Chloroflexus aurantiacus J-10-fl: one gene and its partner. The protein of the gene in region 1 binds, or shares a complex with, the protein of each later gene. Links are inferred from orthologs where the notes say so. Each region holds a gene or a part of one and is shown on either strand. Other genes may lie near its edges.

Evidence for each region.
Region 2: the proteins of CAUR_RS16965 (region 1) and smc are in contact, whole or in part, in a crystal structure (PDB 3ZGX), measured with the Bacillus subtilis proteins. The link is inferred for Chloroflexus aurantiacus J-10-fl from one-to-one orthologs.

Annotation. Positions count from the first base shown.
Region 1 is NC_010175.1:4,329,129-4,336,975, forward strand. The notes cover bases 2,863-5,797. They hold CAUR_RS16965 (segregation and condensation protein A), read left to right. Parts: upstream 2,863-3,924; coding sequence 3,925-4,671; downstream 4,672-5,797. Other genes in these bases: CAUR_RS16960 (HDIG domain-containing metalloprotein), read left to right, coding at 3,433-3,921; CAUR_RS16970 (sensor histidine kinase), read left to right, coding at 4,719-5,797. In the rest of the region: CAUR_RS16940 (DUF2085 domain-containing protein), read right to left, coding at 323-1,174; CAUR_RS16945 (TlpA family protein disulfide reductase), read right to left, coding at 1,171-1,716; CAUR_RS16950 (nucleotidyltransferase domain-containing protein), read right to left, coding at 1,837-2,199; CAUR_RS16955 (HEPN domain-containing protein), read right to left, coding at 2,144-2,533; more of CAUR_RS16970, read left to right, coding at 5,798-6,905; CAUR_RS16975 (response regulator), read left to right, coding at 6,985-7,641; CAUR_RS16980 (MBL fold metallo-hydrolase), read left to right, coding at 7,641-7,847. UniProt on the Bacillus subtilis protein: Participates in chromosomal partition during cell division. May act via the formation of a condensin-like complex containing Smc and ScpB that pull DNA away from mid-cell into both cell halves.
Region 2 is NC_010175.1:3,924,383-3,930,924, forward strand. Bases 2,457-6,542 are described here. They hold smc (chromosome segregation protein SMC), read right to left. Parts: upstream 6,218-6,542; coding sequence 2,657-6,217; downstream 2,457-2,656. Other genes in these bases: CAUR_RS15360 (nucleotidyl transferase family protein), read right to left, coding at 2,457-2,660; recO (DNA repair protein RecO), read left to right, coding at 6,502-6,542. Also shown: CAUR_RS15350 (HhH-GPD family protein), read right to left, coding at 323-1,006; CAUR_RS15355 (DNA cytosine methyltransferase), read right to left, coding at 1,003-1,971; more of CAUR_RS15360, read right to left, coding at 2,040-2,456. UniProt on the Bacillus subtilis protein: Required for chromosome condensation and partitioning.

The DNA of each region.
Region 1 (7,847 bases):
CTGGTATGGCATTGGGAAGGGCTGACGAGCATCGCCAGTGCCATCACGCACGATCGGTTGCCTTGCCCGCTCATTATGCGCGTGTCGCGAAGTTTGGAGTGCGGCAGCCATGCTGCCGCAATAGGCGTGCTTCGTATCAGGTGCATGTCACGTTGCTGACCCTGCTGGTCACGGAGATGCTATGTGTGCTCGCCACGATTATAGAGTCTGTCAGGAATGAATGAGATACCTTCCAGTAGATGTTTTTGAAACAGGTTCTAGTTATACCCATCCTCTGTGCCCTCTGTGCCTCTGTGGTGACAAAAGTAGCAACCTGGGTTCTTCATATAACAAGACCCATACTCTCCATCCAGAAGCGCAGCCATGACATTGTGCCGGCAATCAGCAGGGTTGGGATAAGGGCAATCGTTGCCGGTCGCGCCAGTTGGCGAATACTGGTCACTTTTCCTTCATACCCCATAAACAGACTGGTTACCAGGAGACACACCAGGTAGAGCACACCGAGGATGCCGAAGAAAGCGAGAAAGGCCAACGGCCAGAAGGTGATGCCCAGGTTGCCGTAAATTGCCGCCAGCGCCAGCAGGTCGATGGCGATGATACCGAGGAGTTCTGTCCAGCGGGTGAAGACCGGCTGCTGCGGATCGACGTTTTGGCGCAGCGTGTTGTTGAGCACGATGTGGAGCATTGTCGCAATCGTGATCCCCATTCCCATCCCGGTGAGCGTGCGCAAGAAGTTGTCAGGCGGGTACCAGTTGGGTAAGCCAAGATCGAGAAATAGCGAGTTGAAGCCATCAACCGCCATAATTGCCACAAATGCCACCAGGGTGAGCGAGATGTGCCCCGGCGGGAGTTTACCGGCCCGCCCCCGTCCAATCGCGTAGAGGTAGATGAAGGTGAGCATGAAACTCAGGTAGATGCCACTGTTACGTGCGCAAAGCGGAAATTGCAATCCACCGACAAAGATGTTGTGCTGCTGTGCACAGATGCCATGCACAACTGCATACATCTTCCATTCCAGCGGCATCCCCGGACTAAAGAGCAGCGCTACCAGCAGCGCACTAAAACTACCGGCGAAGATTGCTCCCCACGGCAGCGGACGTCGGGTTTCGGCCTGGCGCGCTGCAATGCGCTCTTGGGCCATCCGCAAAATCTCATCGGGTGTATACTCGCTCATCGTACCTCCGCTAATCGTTCGGCCAGTCGTTCGGCTGTGAGCGCACCTACGTGGCGAACGGCAATCGTTCCGTCGCTGTTGATGAAGAACGTCGTCGGCAAATTAATCACCCCATACCGTTCACCAATCACGCCATCACGGTCAGTGATGAGCGGGAAGCTGACTCCGACCTTCGGCGCAAAGGCACTGATCGCCTCAGTTGATTCATTGCGGTTCACCGCCAGAATGACCAGGTCGGGATTGGTACGCCGCGCCGCGTCGAGCGTCGGCATCTCTTCGACACACGGCAGGCACCATGTTGCCCAGAAGTTGACAATCACGGGCTTGCCCCGCAGATCGCTCAACTTGTATGTGCCATCGGCCAGGGTATAGCTAAAGTCGGGGGCCATCTCGCCGGGAATAGCCGCCCAGTCCGGTCGGGTGTCGATCAGACGACTTTCCGCCGCTATTGGTGTATCACCAACCAACAGCGCTTGACTGGGCGGTGTTGTGGTGCCACAGGCAACCAGGATCAGGCTGAGGAGAATGATCAATCGTTTCATCGTGCGCTTCGTCAGGTCTATGGTTCGTATACTCTTGGGTTTCATTGTACCACGCTTGCCGTGGCAGGTCGGCTTCATGGCGGAGTGGGTTATGTGTTTGGGACTGATCACCGGCAATCTTCACAGCTCGCGACCGGCAATAATGCTCGCATGCCAGCCAGGGTGTACTTCCTGCAACCGCGCGAATTCTTCGCGAGTGTAAACGAACAGATCAATGCCGACCGGAAATCCAACCGGCAAAAAGTCAGCGACTCGCTCGCGCGGCGGCTTGTCTGTGGCAGAGACGATCAGGCAGAGATCAACATCACTACCCGGTGACGGCAAACCGTTCACCCATGAACCAAACCAGATCACACGCTCAATTTGCGGGTGTTCTGAACGCAGTCTGGCGATATACTGCTCAACCGCCTGCTCGATACGAGCGCGATCAACTGATTTGATGACGACAGAATGTGAGGATGGCTTCGGCGTATTGGATGGCATGGTGTGCCTCTGTTGCAGTGTAGAAATCGGTAGGTGCTCCCGAATCGAAACCGTTTGGGTAGCGGGTAGGAATATAATGCTTGTCAAGTATACGTGCGTAATCGATCAGTTCTGGTGGAGTCTGGATAGACTCGGGCAAATTACCGATCAATACCGTAAGCGTATGCCCCCAGGCGTCCATTCCCAGTTTGTGGAATACAGCTTTGATCGCTTTTTCGGCAGCCTGTTGGGCAGCGAAACAGCTCCACTCATAATCTCCATCGTCGAGCGCATTGCGAGCGTGACGTAAATCTGCCTCTGCCTGTCGCCACCAGTCTTCGTAACGATTGCCCATCGCTATTCTCTCCGTAATGGCTAGAACCATTTTGTAAGCAGAATGTCTTATTGGACGAAATCTTGATAATCGTTAGCGCGGCCAGATTACTCTTCAATAGTCATCTCTGAAATCATACACCATGTCACAGGCTATTGCACAGAGTCAGATGTTGTAGAACCTGTTTCAAAAAACAGCTACTATGAGGGTATCTCATTTGTTGCCGACCGGTTCCATGATCGTAGATCGTAACGAGCACACCCTGCATTCGCGTGACCAGCCGGATCAACGACCTGACACGTGCCAGTTCGTGAGCAAGGCTGGCGCGGCAGCATGGCTGCCGCACTCCAAACGTCGCGACACGCGGATGATGAGCGAATAAGGCAACCAATCCAGCGCGTGATAGCACCACAGATGGTTGTTAGAGCGCGACAGCACAGCGTTTTATGAAATAATAGCGGGGCAGGCGAGAAGCATCCTCCCGCTCTCTTTCAATCACGTGATGCTGTGTAAGGTGTTGCACGAGCGCGGGCTGAAAGCCCAACGCACAGGGAGTAGATTCGGTGCCTCGTCTGTAACTCAGCAGGATGCCGTGAAGGGTTGACCAATGACGATTGCTTGCCAGGAGTGTCTGTTCTGCCGGTACCCGTAGGGACGTACCGCCTTGCACCCTGACGTTGCGTTCGCGGCACGGCTTACTCGTACCGGCGCTACCTTGTCAGTACTCTACACTTGCCCTGCGCTGCTGGCATGCGATCACACGTTCTGTTTACTCTCAGGGTAGCCCATAGGCAAGCTGTGTGCCCATCTTCTGCACTACCAACCCGCCCCATCACTCAGCATGTCGGACGCACCGCCCTACCTGGTTTATAATACCCCAATTGATAACCGATACGTGTCTCGTCTGCAACTGGTCACTCATGTCACTATCGTATCGCATTCGACAGTTTCGTAGCGCTGTACGTGCCCGGATCACACCCGCCGAATACGATCTGGTGCGTCATCTGTTGACGCCGGCAGAGCAGCGCCTGTTTCATCAGATGCCACGCTACGATCAGCGGCACTGCCTGGACGTGTATTACACGCTGGTCGCGGCAGGTGAACAAGATGTGTTTCTCCTGCGCGCCGCACTCTACCACGATTGTGGTAAAGTTGACGACCACGGACGGCCAATGGCGCTTGGCTGGTACGTGCTGGCAACTATTCTCAAACGCTGGCCGGCCCTGTACCTGATTGCTGCCCGTTTGATCGCGCCTATCGCTCTCTATGCTGGCCATGCCGCCCGTGGAGCACAGATGGCCGCTGCCGCCGGTTGTCCACCGGAAATTGTTGAAACCATACGTCATTACCATGATCCCAACCCCCGTGGTCGTGCTGCCCGCCTGCAGTGGGCCGATGAACAAAACTGATCTATGCCTTACGCCGTCACCTTACCAGAGTTCACCGGCCCTCTCGATCTGCTGTTGCGTCTGATCGAACGGGCCGAACTGGATATCACGACCATCGCCCTGGCCAGTGTCGCCGACCAGTACCTGGCCCACGTCCGTACATTAGAAGAGGTTGAACCGCGTGAACTGGCTGAGTTTGTGAGTATGGCAGCGCGGTTGATTCTGATCAAGTCACGAGCGCTGTTGCCCCGTTCACCAACTACACCTGCTGAGGCAGGTGACGAGGACGCAGGACAGCTTGTGGCCCAGTTGGAGTTGTACCGCCGTTTCAAACAGGCTGCCGAAGTCCTGCGCCGCTGGCAGGATCAGGGCCGGAGCACGTTTGTCCGTCTGGCCCCACCGCCGCTCCTCCCTGCTCCTGCCCCCATCAGCTATCGTATTACCGATCTGCTCCACGCGCTTGAACGTCGGCGTCAGCTCCAGTTGCCACTGGCTCAGCCTGAACCGATTGTACTCGCGCCACGATTGACGGTCGCCGAAGTGGCGGAGCGGATTCGTGCGCGGTTGGAACGAACGGCCTGGTTTGATTTTACCGATCTGCTGAGTAATGACCCAACGACCGAAGAGGTGATCGTCTCGTTTTGGGCGATGCTCGAACTGCTCAAGCGACGGGCGATTGTTGTCGAACAGACAATGCTATTCGGACCTATTCTCATCGGGCGAGGAACGGCACCCATTGTCACCGAACCGGCTGACGAAGATGAGTTGTAATTGCCGGCGGCATATGCGACAATGTGAATGATCATAACGAGGTAATCATGACTGACTCTGCGCATATGGCGGCTGATTCTACTCATCGCACGCTTCCGTTAGGCGATCTGCTGGCATTTGGCGATGCGTTACGTGCCGACGATACGCCCGAAAGCCTGCTGGCTGAGGTTGTCGAGACCTTACGCCGGATCGTCGGTAGTCCGGCAGTCTATGCCCGCTTACGCGACCTCGACAGTGATACGCTCTACGCAGTAGCCTTTGCCGGTGTTGATGCACCACTGGTCGAACGTTTACGGGCCACACCGATTGGGCCGGCAATCTACCAGCCACTCCTGCGCCCGGAATACCGACAGAGTAGTTCATACCTGATCCCGGCAGCAGTGCTCCCCCCCGATGTGCCGGATACCGAAGCGATTATTCCGGCCTCGGCACTGTTAACGCCGTTGCGCGGGCGGGGAGACCGCTTGATCGGCGTCATTGTGCTGGCATGGCCCGATCAACCCGACCTGGTCACTGTGCGTATGGTCGAAGCGATTGCCCGTCAGGCGGCGCTGGCAGTCGAAAATGTTCGCCTGGCCGAACGGAGCGCCCGCTTGCTGGCGAAAGAGCAACTGCTGGCTGAACTGGGGCGTGCGGTTGGGGCAACGCTTGATTTGGATACTATTTTGCATCAGACGATTGATCGGCTGGCTGCTGCATTCGGTAGTGGCCTGGTCGCACTGCTCGATAATCAAGAGACATTAATGGTCGTGGCAGCGGCACCGCCGCTCGACACATTGATCGGCAGGCAATTGCCGTTACTCTCTGGATCGCTGGCCTGGGTAGTGCAGAGCGGTCAGCCTTTTGTGGTAGACGATTGTCGGTTGCATGCCCCGGATATGGCTCTGTTCGGCCCCGACATCGCGTCGTGTATCATCGCCCCGTTGCGGAGTGGTGGTCGGGTGATCGGGATGCTGAGTGTAGTTAGCCGGCAGGCCGGCGTGTTCAGCGACGAAGATGTTGATCTGCTGGAGGCAATTGCCGCACAGGTGAGTGGGCCGGTCGTCAGCGCACGCCTCTACGCCGAGTCGCAACGACTGGCAGCGCAGGTGCAGAGGCGTGCCGATCAGCTCGCTGTGCTCAACTCGATTGCCCGCATCGTCACCGCAACGCTCGATCTGCGCGAGTCGCTGCCACTGGCAACAGAGCAGATACAGCGCGGTTTTGGTTATCCGCAGGTTGACCTCTTCCTGCTCGAAGAAGAGGCCAATGAGCTGATCCTGGTCGCATCCGCCGGTCGTTATGCACCAGAGCGAGTTGGCTATCGCCAACACATCAATCTGGGACTGGTCGGACGTGCAGCGCGGAGTGGTCGGATTGTGCGCGCCGAGGATGTCGCGGCAGAAGCAGATTATCTCGGTCTCAGCGAGCGGCTCGATATTCGTTCAGAGCTGTGTGTACCGCTGATCTCCAATGGCAAGACGCTGGGAGTGCTCAATATTGAATCGCCCGAACGAGCCGGCCTGACCGAAGAGGATGCAGCGGTACTGGAGACCGTCGCCGATATGCTGGCCGGTGCCGTAGAGAATGGGCGCCTCTACCAGCGGGCGCAGCAGGCTGCTGCCCTGGAAGAACGCAATCGCCTCGCCCGTGAATTACACGACAGCGTTAGTCAGCAGCTCTTCAGTATGACCCTGACCGCACAGGCCGCCCGATCACAGTTCGAGCGGAACCCGGCTCGCGTCCCGGCCCTGCTCGACCGGCTACACGAGACGGCAACTGCGGCGCTGGCCGAAATGCGTGCCCTAATCTTTCAGTTACGTCCGCCGGCACTGCGCGACCAGGGACTCGTCGCTGCTATTCAGCAACACGCCCAACATCTGGCCCATCGTGAAGGATTGCGGATAGAATTAAATGTAATCGGTGATGAGCGCCACGCGCGCGGCATCGAGCAACCCCTCTTTCGGATTGTTCAGGAGGCGCTCAATAACATTGTGAAGCATGCAGCCGCCCGCAATGTGCACGAATTCAATGCCGATCAGGTTGCGATTCGGGTCATTGACGATGGCAAAGGTTTCGATCCGGCGGCTCGCCCCTCTGGCGAAGGCCGACACCTCGGCTTACTCAGCATGCGCGAACGCGCAGCAGAATTGGGCGGTTCGTTCAACGTCCATTCTCGTCCTGGGGCCGGTGCCGAGGTTGAGGTTGTCGTGCCACTACGTGGTCGTCATGGCAATCTTGAACGACCTGAGTAACATGAGATGCGAGACAGGTAATACCAGTTGCTTGACATAATCAGCGACGTGGGAAGGGTAGCAAGAAGGGGGTAGGTGGATGGAACAGATTACGGTGCTGCTCATTGATGACCATCGCGTCGTGCGCCAGGGGTTGCGCGATTTTCTCGAATTACAACCCGATATCGAGGTAGTCGGAGAAGCGGGTAGTGGTGCCGAAGGTGTGGAACTGGCCCGTGAATTGCTGCCCGATGTGGTCTTGATGGATCTCGTCATGCCCGGTATTGATGGGGTCGAAACCACACGCCGCTTGAAAGCGGTTAGCCCCTCGTCACAGGTAATTGTCCTGACCAGTTTTGCCGACGACGACAAGGTCTTTCCTGCTATCAAAGCCGGCGCAATCTCATACCTGCTCAAAGACATCTCGCCCGAAGATCTGGCCCACGCGATCCGGGCGGCGTGTCGCGGTGAAGCCGTTCTTCATCCCGATGTGGCGGCCAAATTGATGCAGGAGTTCAATACGCCGCGCCCAAACGAAGCACCGGTCGAGCAGCTCACCCCGCGTGAGATGGATGTGCTGCGGCTGGTCGCGAAGGGTATGTCGAACAAGGAGATCGCCGAGACATTGATCGTCTCGGAAAAGACGGTCAAAACCCATATCAGCAATATTCTTTCAAAGCTACACCTGGCCGACCGTACCCAGGTAGCGATCTACGCCCTCCGCAAGCGGCTTGTCCCAATCGATGAGGAAGAATAATGACAGCACGGGTTGTATTACTGGGTACCGGAACAGGTTTGCCCGATCCTGATCGAGCGTATACGCATCTGGTCTGGGATGGGCCGGGTGGGCCATTCCTGGTTGATGTCGGTGGTGAGAGCTACCGTCGCATGCTGGCGGCCGGTATCGATCCACAGAGGCTCACCGGCGTTCTCCTGACCCACAGCCACTGTGATCACATTAAC
Region 2 (6,542 bases), 410 kb from region 1 along the record:
GTGCAGGGAAGGTTTTAACCGTTCTTTCTGCACCAGTCAGCGGGTAACTGCCTAATGATCGGCATTCAACGGCACGCACGAAGGCGTTAGCATGTAACATAGCAGTTCATGACTGCTCTCGTCAAGATTCTGAGTCCAGATTTCGCGGAAGTATTCCTGACCACGCTCAAATACAATCGGGAGGTGCTCTGCACGTCTTCACGACATAACTGTTTCTTTTTCATGGTCTGCTCCAGCTATTCTGTTCGCCCCACGAACAGATGCAGATCGGTAATTTTGGGTCCGACAACAAATGGACAGACGGTCAGATCGTGAGCGGATGTCACGCCGTGGACTCCTGTGTTGCGAAGGTACACCAGGTGTTGAGCGGGCATTGGGCGCAGAGCGGTTGCCGGCGCGTCAGGCAAACCAGGTGCGCCAGATCGAGCAGGGCGTAGTTGAACATTCGTGGCTGTTCATGGTCGAGGAGCGAAGCAAGTGCGTGCCGAAAGCGTGCGCTGCGTCGGGATGAGTCTCTGACCGGCCAGCCCAGCAGTCGTCCGGTAATGCGCACGGTATTGGTGTCAAGTAGAACCTCTGGCTCGTTCCAGGCAAAGCAACGTACAGCACTGGCAATGTAATCACTGATACCGGGAAGGGAGAGCAAATCCTCTTTGCGGCGTGGAACGTTGCCGTGGTAGCGAGTGGCAATTGCCTGAAGCATCTCGTAGAACAACCGGGATCGCCAGGTTAACCCCAGTGAACCGAGCATTTGATAGATGTCACCCTGAGATGCCTGTGAGAGCGATGTGAGATCAGGATAGCGGGCCAGGAAGGCTTCATATACCGGCACAACCTGCTTTACCTGTGTCCGATGTAGCAAAATCTCTGCCAGTAAGATATGGTATGGGTCCGTCGTTTGCCGCCACGGAAATGAGCGTACATGCTCAGCCCCCCATTGGTGTAACGCTACACGCAGGGCCTGTACCTCATCGGAGCTGAATGGAAGCAGCGTATCGTTGGTCATGTATCAGCAATCAGCGTCTGAACGATAGCCTGCATCACTGGCGGACACACGGCGTTTCCCAACATCTTAATCTGTTCTCTGCGGTTACCGTGATTAATGACAAATTCCGGCGGAAACCCCATCGCTTTTTTCAATTCAGGCGGCTGAAGCATTCGCATCTCATGGCCGCCACGACCGTCCGGGCGCACCAGTGCAAAGCGGTCCAGGGTTGTAATGGTGCGCAGTGGTGTGTCAAGTGACTGCCAGCCACCAGCTTTGTCCGAACCGTAATACACGAGCAAAAAGGGTGTATCCCTGCCCAGAACATCGATAGCGTTCTGTGCTCTTACCAGCGTGCGGGCAGCCCGGTTTGCAGTTACCAGTGGTGTATAACGATAGGAGCCATTGAGGTTTATCGCATACGATGCTGGAAGTGGTTCATAACGACAGGGCACAACTGCGCGTGGTTCACGATCACGGTCGAAGAGCAGATACAGGCGACGGCGTCTTTGCGGCACACCGAATGCACTGGCAACCAGCATCTGCTCCAAAACACGATAACCACTACGCTGCATGATCTCAAGAAAATGTCTGTAGTGTTCCCATAAACGAAAAGCGGGAACATTTTCAACCACTACCCATCGTGGTTGAAACACTTCTGCAAACCGCCAGACATTCCAGGAAAGGCGAAGGCTGGCCTTGTCTTTCGGACTCGCGCCTCGTGCCACGCTGTGGCTGGTACACTCCGGTGAAGCAAGAATAAGATCAACGTGACCAATTGTTTCGTGAAAGTGGTGAATCTGCCTTCGTGACAGGATGGCAAGATCAACGTTGTAAAATCGTGCTTCCGGGAAGTTATCCTGAAATACCTGTCCGGCGAGTGCCCATTTGTCGAAACCGGCAGCGATGTCGATCCCTGCCGCTCGCGCACCGCAGGAATTACCACCAATACCACAAAATAGATCGATAGCTCGAATGGTATTCATGCCTGATTTCTCTGATCCTGCAACAGCAGGATCATATTGTATACGAAGAGTGGGCTATTCGCCACATTTCAGCTACTTCCCCGCTCCCGCTCGCGTTGTGCCCGCAGCTCTGTCGAAGAAATATCCCGGCGGAAGAGGTCTTCGGGGATGGGGGTGAAGAGCTGTTCGTAGCCTGCCGGTAGTTGCAGATCGGCGAGGGTGTAGAAGCGCCCGTTGATCTGGCGCCCGGCGACGAAGAAGCGGCATCCGGCTGCGGCCAGTTCGGCGAAGGCGGCGAACATTGCCGCTTCGTCGCCGTAGTAGCGAGGGGTTACGAGGCGCAGGGCGGTGTCGTAGCCGAGGACGAATGCCCGACCGGGGTAGAGGCGGGCTTTCTGGACGAAGAGGGGGGCGGCGGCGAGGATGACGTGGTGGCGGTGCTGGAATTGGGCGATCCGACGTTCAATCTCTTCAAGCGCGAGTTCGCCTTTGTCGGCGTTTCGGACTGTTAGCTCGAAGTGGACTGGTTTTCCGGTCATGATGACTACGGCCCGTTGCATGCCGAGATGACCAGCGTGCAATGGGTTGAAGCTGCCGGGTAGGATGGCCCCCGGCGGCGGATCGTCGATCCGCCGCTCACCAGTGGGGGTGATGGTGATTGATCCGACTCGACCACTCAGGATGTCGCTTAATTCGGCGGCATTGATCATGGCGCTGTTCCCACGTATTCGGCGACACGCAGCGAGACAACCCGTGATGCTCCGTCGTCACCCATGCTTACGCCGTACAGGGTGTCGGCTACTTCTATCGTACCACGGTTGTGGGTGATGACGATGAATTGGGTACGGTCGGTGAGGCGCTGGAGCATGGTGCGGAATCGCCCGATGTTGCTCTCGTCGAGGGCGGCGTCGGTTTCGTCGAGAATGCAGAAGGGGCTGGGGTTGACTTTCAGGATGGCGAAGAGGAGCGCCACCGCCGTGAGTGTGCGCTCGCCGCCGGAGAGGAGGGCGATGTTTTGTGGTCGTTTGCCCGGCGGGCGGGCAATGATCTCTACGCCCGGCGCAGTGCGCTTGCCGTTGTGTTCGTCGCTGTCGGTGCTTTCGACGAGTTCGAGGCGGGCACTGCCACCGCCGAAGAGTTCCTGGAATACGGCACTGAATTCGCCGGCTACTGCATTGAAGGTGTGCTCGAAGCGGCTGTGCATTGCTTCGTCGAGTTCGGCAATGAGCTGGTGCAGGGTGGCACTGGCAGCCCGTAGATCGGCAGCCTGGCTGGTCAGGAAGGCATGGCGGTTCGCCGCTTCTTCATACTCTTCCAGTGCGAGGGGATTGACGACGCCAAGGCGTAGGATGCGTGCCCGTAACGCTTCGATGGCTGCCGGTAGTTCGGATAGCGGTGGCCCTTCCTCAGCCGGCGGTGGGGCCGTCAGGTCAACTCCATCGGCAGCGGCGCGCTCGAAGAGTGTTTCGAGCCGGTCGCTGGCGCGTTGCGCTTCGCGCACGAGCCGGCTGTGTTCGGCTTCCGCAGCCAGCAGGTCGTTGGTTGCCTGAACCTCGGCTGCTTCAAGCTGAGACAGTTCAGCTTCCGCAGCGCCTATCTCTGCTTCCAGCGGTTCGATGTGACTCCGCAGGGTTTGCAGGTCGCTCAAGAGCTGTTGCTGGCGGGTGATCATGGTGGCGTAACCAGCTTCACGCTCGATCCGTTCGCTGCGGAGCGCGTTTAGGGTCGCCTCAAGGTCGTGAGCCTGGCGCGTGAGATCGGCCAGGGTGCGTTCGTGGCCGGCAAGCAATTCGGCGAGCATGCGCTGCCGGCTTTCGCCGGCGGTCAGCGTGGCCCGTAGATTGGCCAGCCGCTCTTGTCCGGCACGATCGGCCTGGGCCTGCTGTTCTTGCTTTTCGCGCAACGCTGCCAGTTCGGCCTCGGCAACTGATCGCTCGTGGCGCAACGCAGTTTGTTGTTCGCGCAGGGAGGTGAGTTGGGCGGTTAGCGATGTCAGTTCCTGTTGCAGACGTTCCTGTTGGTTCACCAGCCATTGCTGCTCTTGCTCGCTCTGGCGGGCGCGATGTTGCGCCTGCTCCAGCGCGTTGCGGGCGGCATCGCGCCGCCGTTGAGCTTCGCGTTCGGCCTGTTCGGCGTTACGGAGGCGGGTAATGGTTGCCTGCAACTCCTGATCAAGCGCCTGGCGCCGTTCGTCAATGGCGGCCAGGGCTGATCGGGCAGCGGCAACCTGTTCCGGTAGTTCGCGCAGTTCACGTTCGCGGCGCAGGGCACCGCTCTCTTTGGTTGGTGCACCACCGGTGACTGCACCGCCGCTCTGCACCTGGTCGCCGGCCAGGGTGACAATCGTCCAGCCAGGGGGGAGATTGCGCACTTCGGCGCGTGCCGTTGCCAGGTCGGTGACAACGAGGGTGCGACCGAGGAGTTGATCGACGACGATAGCGTAATCGGGATCGCAGGTGACCAGTTCTGAGGCCACGCCAATGACCTGGGATGAGAAGGCAGGCCGACGGCTGTGATCTGGACGGCGCAGGGTGTCGAGCGGGAGAAAGGTGGCCCGGCCCACGCCGGTGCGGCGGAGTTCGGCGATGGCATCTTCGGCGTCGCGCCACTGCTCAACCACAATGTGTTGCAGACGGGCACCCAGCGCCACTTCGATGGCCGTCTCCAGTTCGGGTGGTACCCGGATCAGTTGCTGTACCAGGGTGAACCGGCGACCGTGACGTTCAGCCCATTCGAGTGCGGTGCGCACGCCGGCAAATGTTCCGGCGTGGGAACGGGCCAGCCGGGTTAGCGCTTCCAGACGGGCTTCGCGTTCGGCCAGCGTGTGGCGACAGCCGGCCCGCTCTTCATCGAGTGCCGCACGCGCTTGACGTAACTGTTCGACGGCCTGCCTGGTGCTTTGGACGACTGTACTGCTTGCCTGGTATTCCTGCGCGGCAGCGGTTAAAGCCATCTGCGCATTGGCAGCCGCGGCCTGGGCGGTAGTGGCATTGATAGTTGCCTGCTGTAACGTCGCTGCAAGTCGTTCAATTTCACCATGTAACCGTTCATGCTGGGCCGTCAGTTGATCAATCTGACTGAGCACACGCGCCTCTGCGCGCGTCGCCTGTAAAGCGCGTTCCTGGGCCGTCGTGAGGGCTGCGGCGAGACTCGCTCGTGTCTGGGCGTCTGCCTGTTGTTCGCGTTCGGCCATGGCAAGCTGCTGCCGGATGGTCATCAGTTCTTGATCGATCTGGGCCAGTTGAGCAGCAATCCGATCACGCTCATCGGTCGTCGCCTGGCGGCGGTCGCTCAGCATGGTCAGTTGCCGTTCGACCTCTTCGCTGCGCCGGATGGTCGCTGCCAGCCGTTCCTGTTCGATTGCCAGATCGCGCTGGATCGCTTCTGCCTGCTGATGCAGGAGTGCCGCCTGATGATGCAATTCGCCGAGCGCTTCACGCCGTTCGCGCAGGGCCGCCCGGTGTACCTGAACAGCGGTCATTGCGCCGGCATGCACGGCCCGCCGGCGGGCCAGTTCGTCTTCAGCCTGTTGGGCTTGCAGCCGGGCCTGCTGTTCCTGAGCCTGCGCTTCGCGCCATCCGGCGTGATGCCAGCGAGCCAGCAGCGTGTGGAGTTCGGCCTGCCATTCGCGGTACTGGCGGGCCTGTCCGGCCTGACGGCGCAGGCTGCGCAAGCGGGGTTCGAGATCGGCCAGCAAGTCGGCGACGCGCTGCAAGTTGGTCTCGCTTTCGCGCAGGCGACGGATGGCTTCGGCTTTGCGTAGCTCGAACCCGCCGATTTCGGCTGCATCTTCAAACAGCCGGCGGCGTTCGGACGGGCGCAGGGTGAGAGCGGCATCAACCAGACCCTGATTGATAATCGTGTAGGAACCGCCGAGTGGTTCGACGGCGGCCAACAGATCGCGCAGTCGGACACGAGCGCGGTTGATGAAATACTCATTCTCGCCTGTTCGCGTCACGCGCCGGGTGATTGTCACTTCATCGAAATCGAGGGGCAAGAGGCGGTCGCTGTTATCAATCGTCAACGCCACCTCGGCCAGTCCTGCCGGCGGACGCTTGCCACCACCGGCAAACAGCAGCTCGCCGGCCTGTTTGCAGCGGAGCGCGGCCATGCTCTGCTCGCCGAGCACCCAGCGCACTGCATCGGCCAGGTTTGATTTGCCACTCCCGTTCGGCCCGACCACAGCCGTAATCCCGGGCTGAAACTCAAAGACGGTACGGGTCGCGAATGTCTTGAAACCTTGAATTTCCAGTCGTTTGAGGTACATCGATCCTTCGTTGTCTGATACTTGCACACCGACGAACTATTGTACTTCAGACCGGCGAAGTGGTAAAGTGAAATATCGCTTGATCGGCCTTCTCTGAGCGGCTATAATACAGCGTGCAAGGATAAGGCATTCATTGTGCATGCCTGATTAACGACAGCACGGTAATTGTTTTGCGGGTCAGACTGACAAGTCAACGAGGGTCACCGACGGGGACTTGCATCAACCACACCCGCACAAGGCGCATCGCCGGTACAGCCCGACGGCGCGTAATGGCGACAGGTTCCATGCGAGAGCGAGTGTATCGCAGCGAGGCGGTTATTCTTCG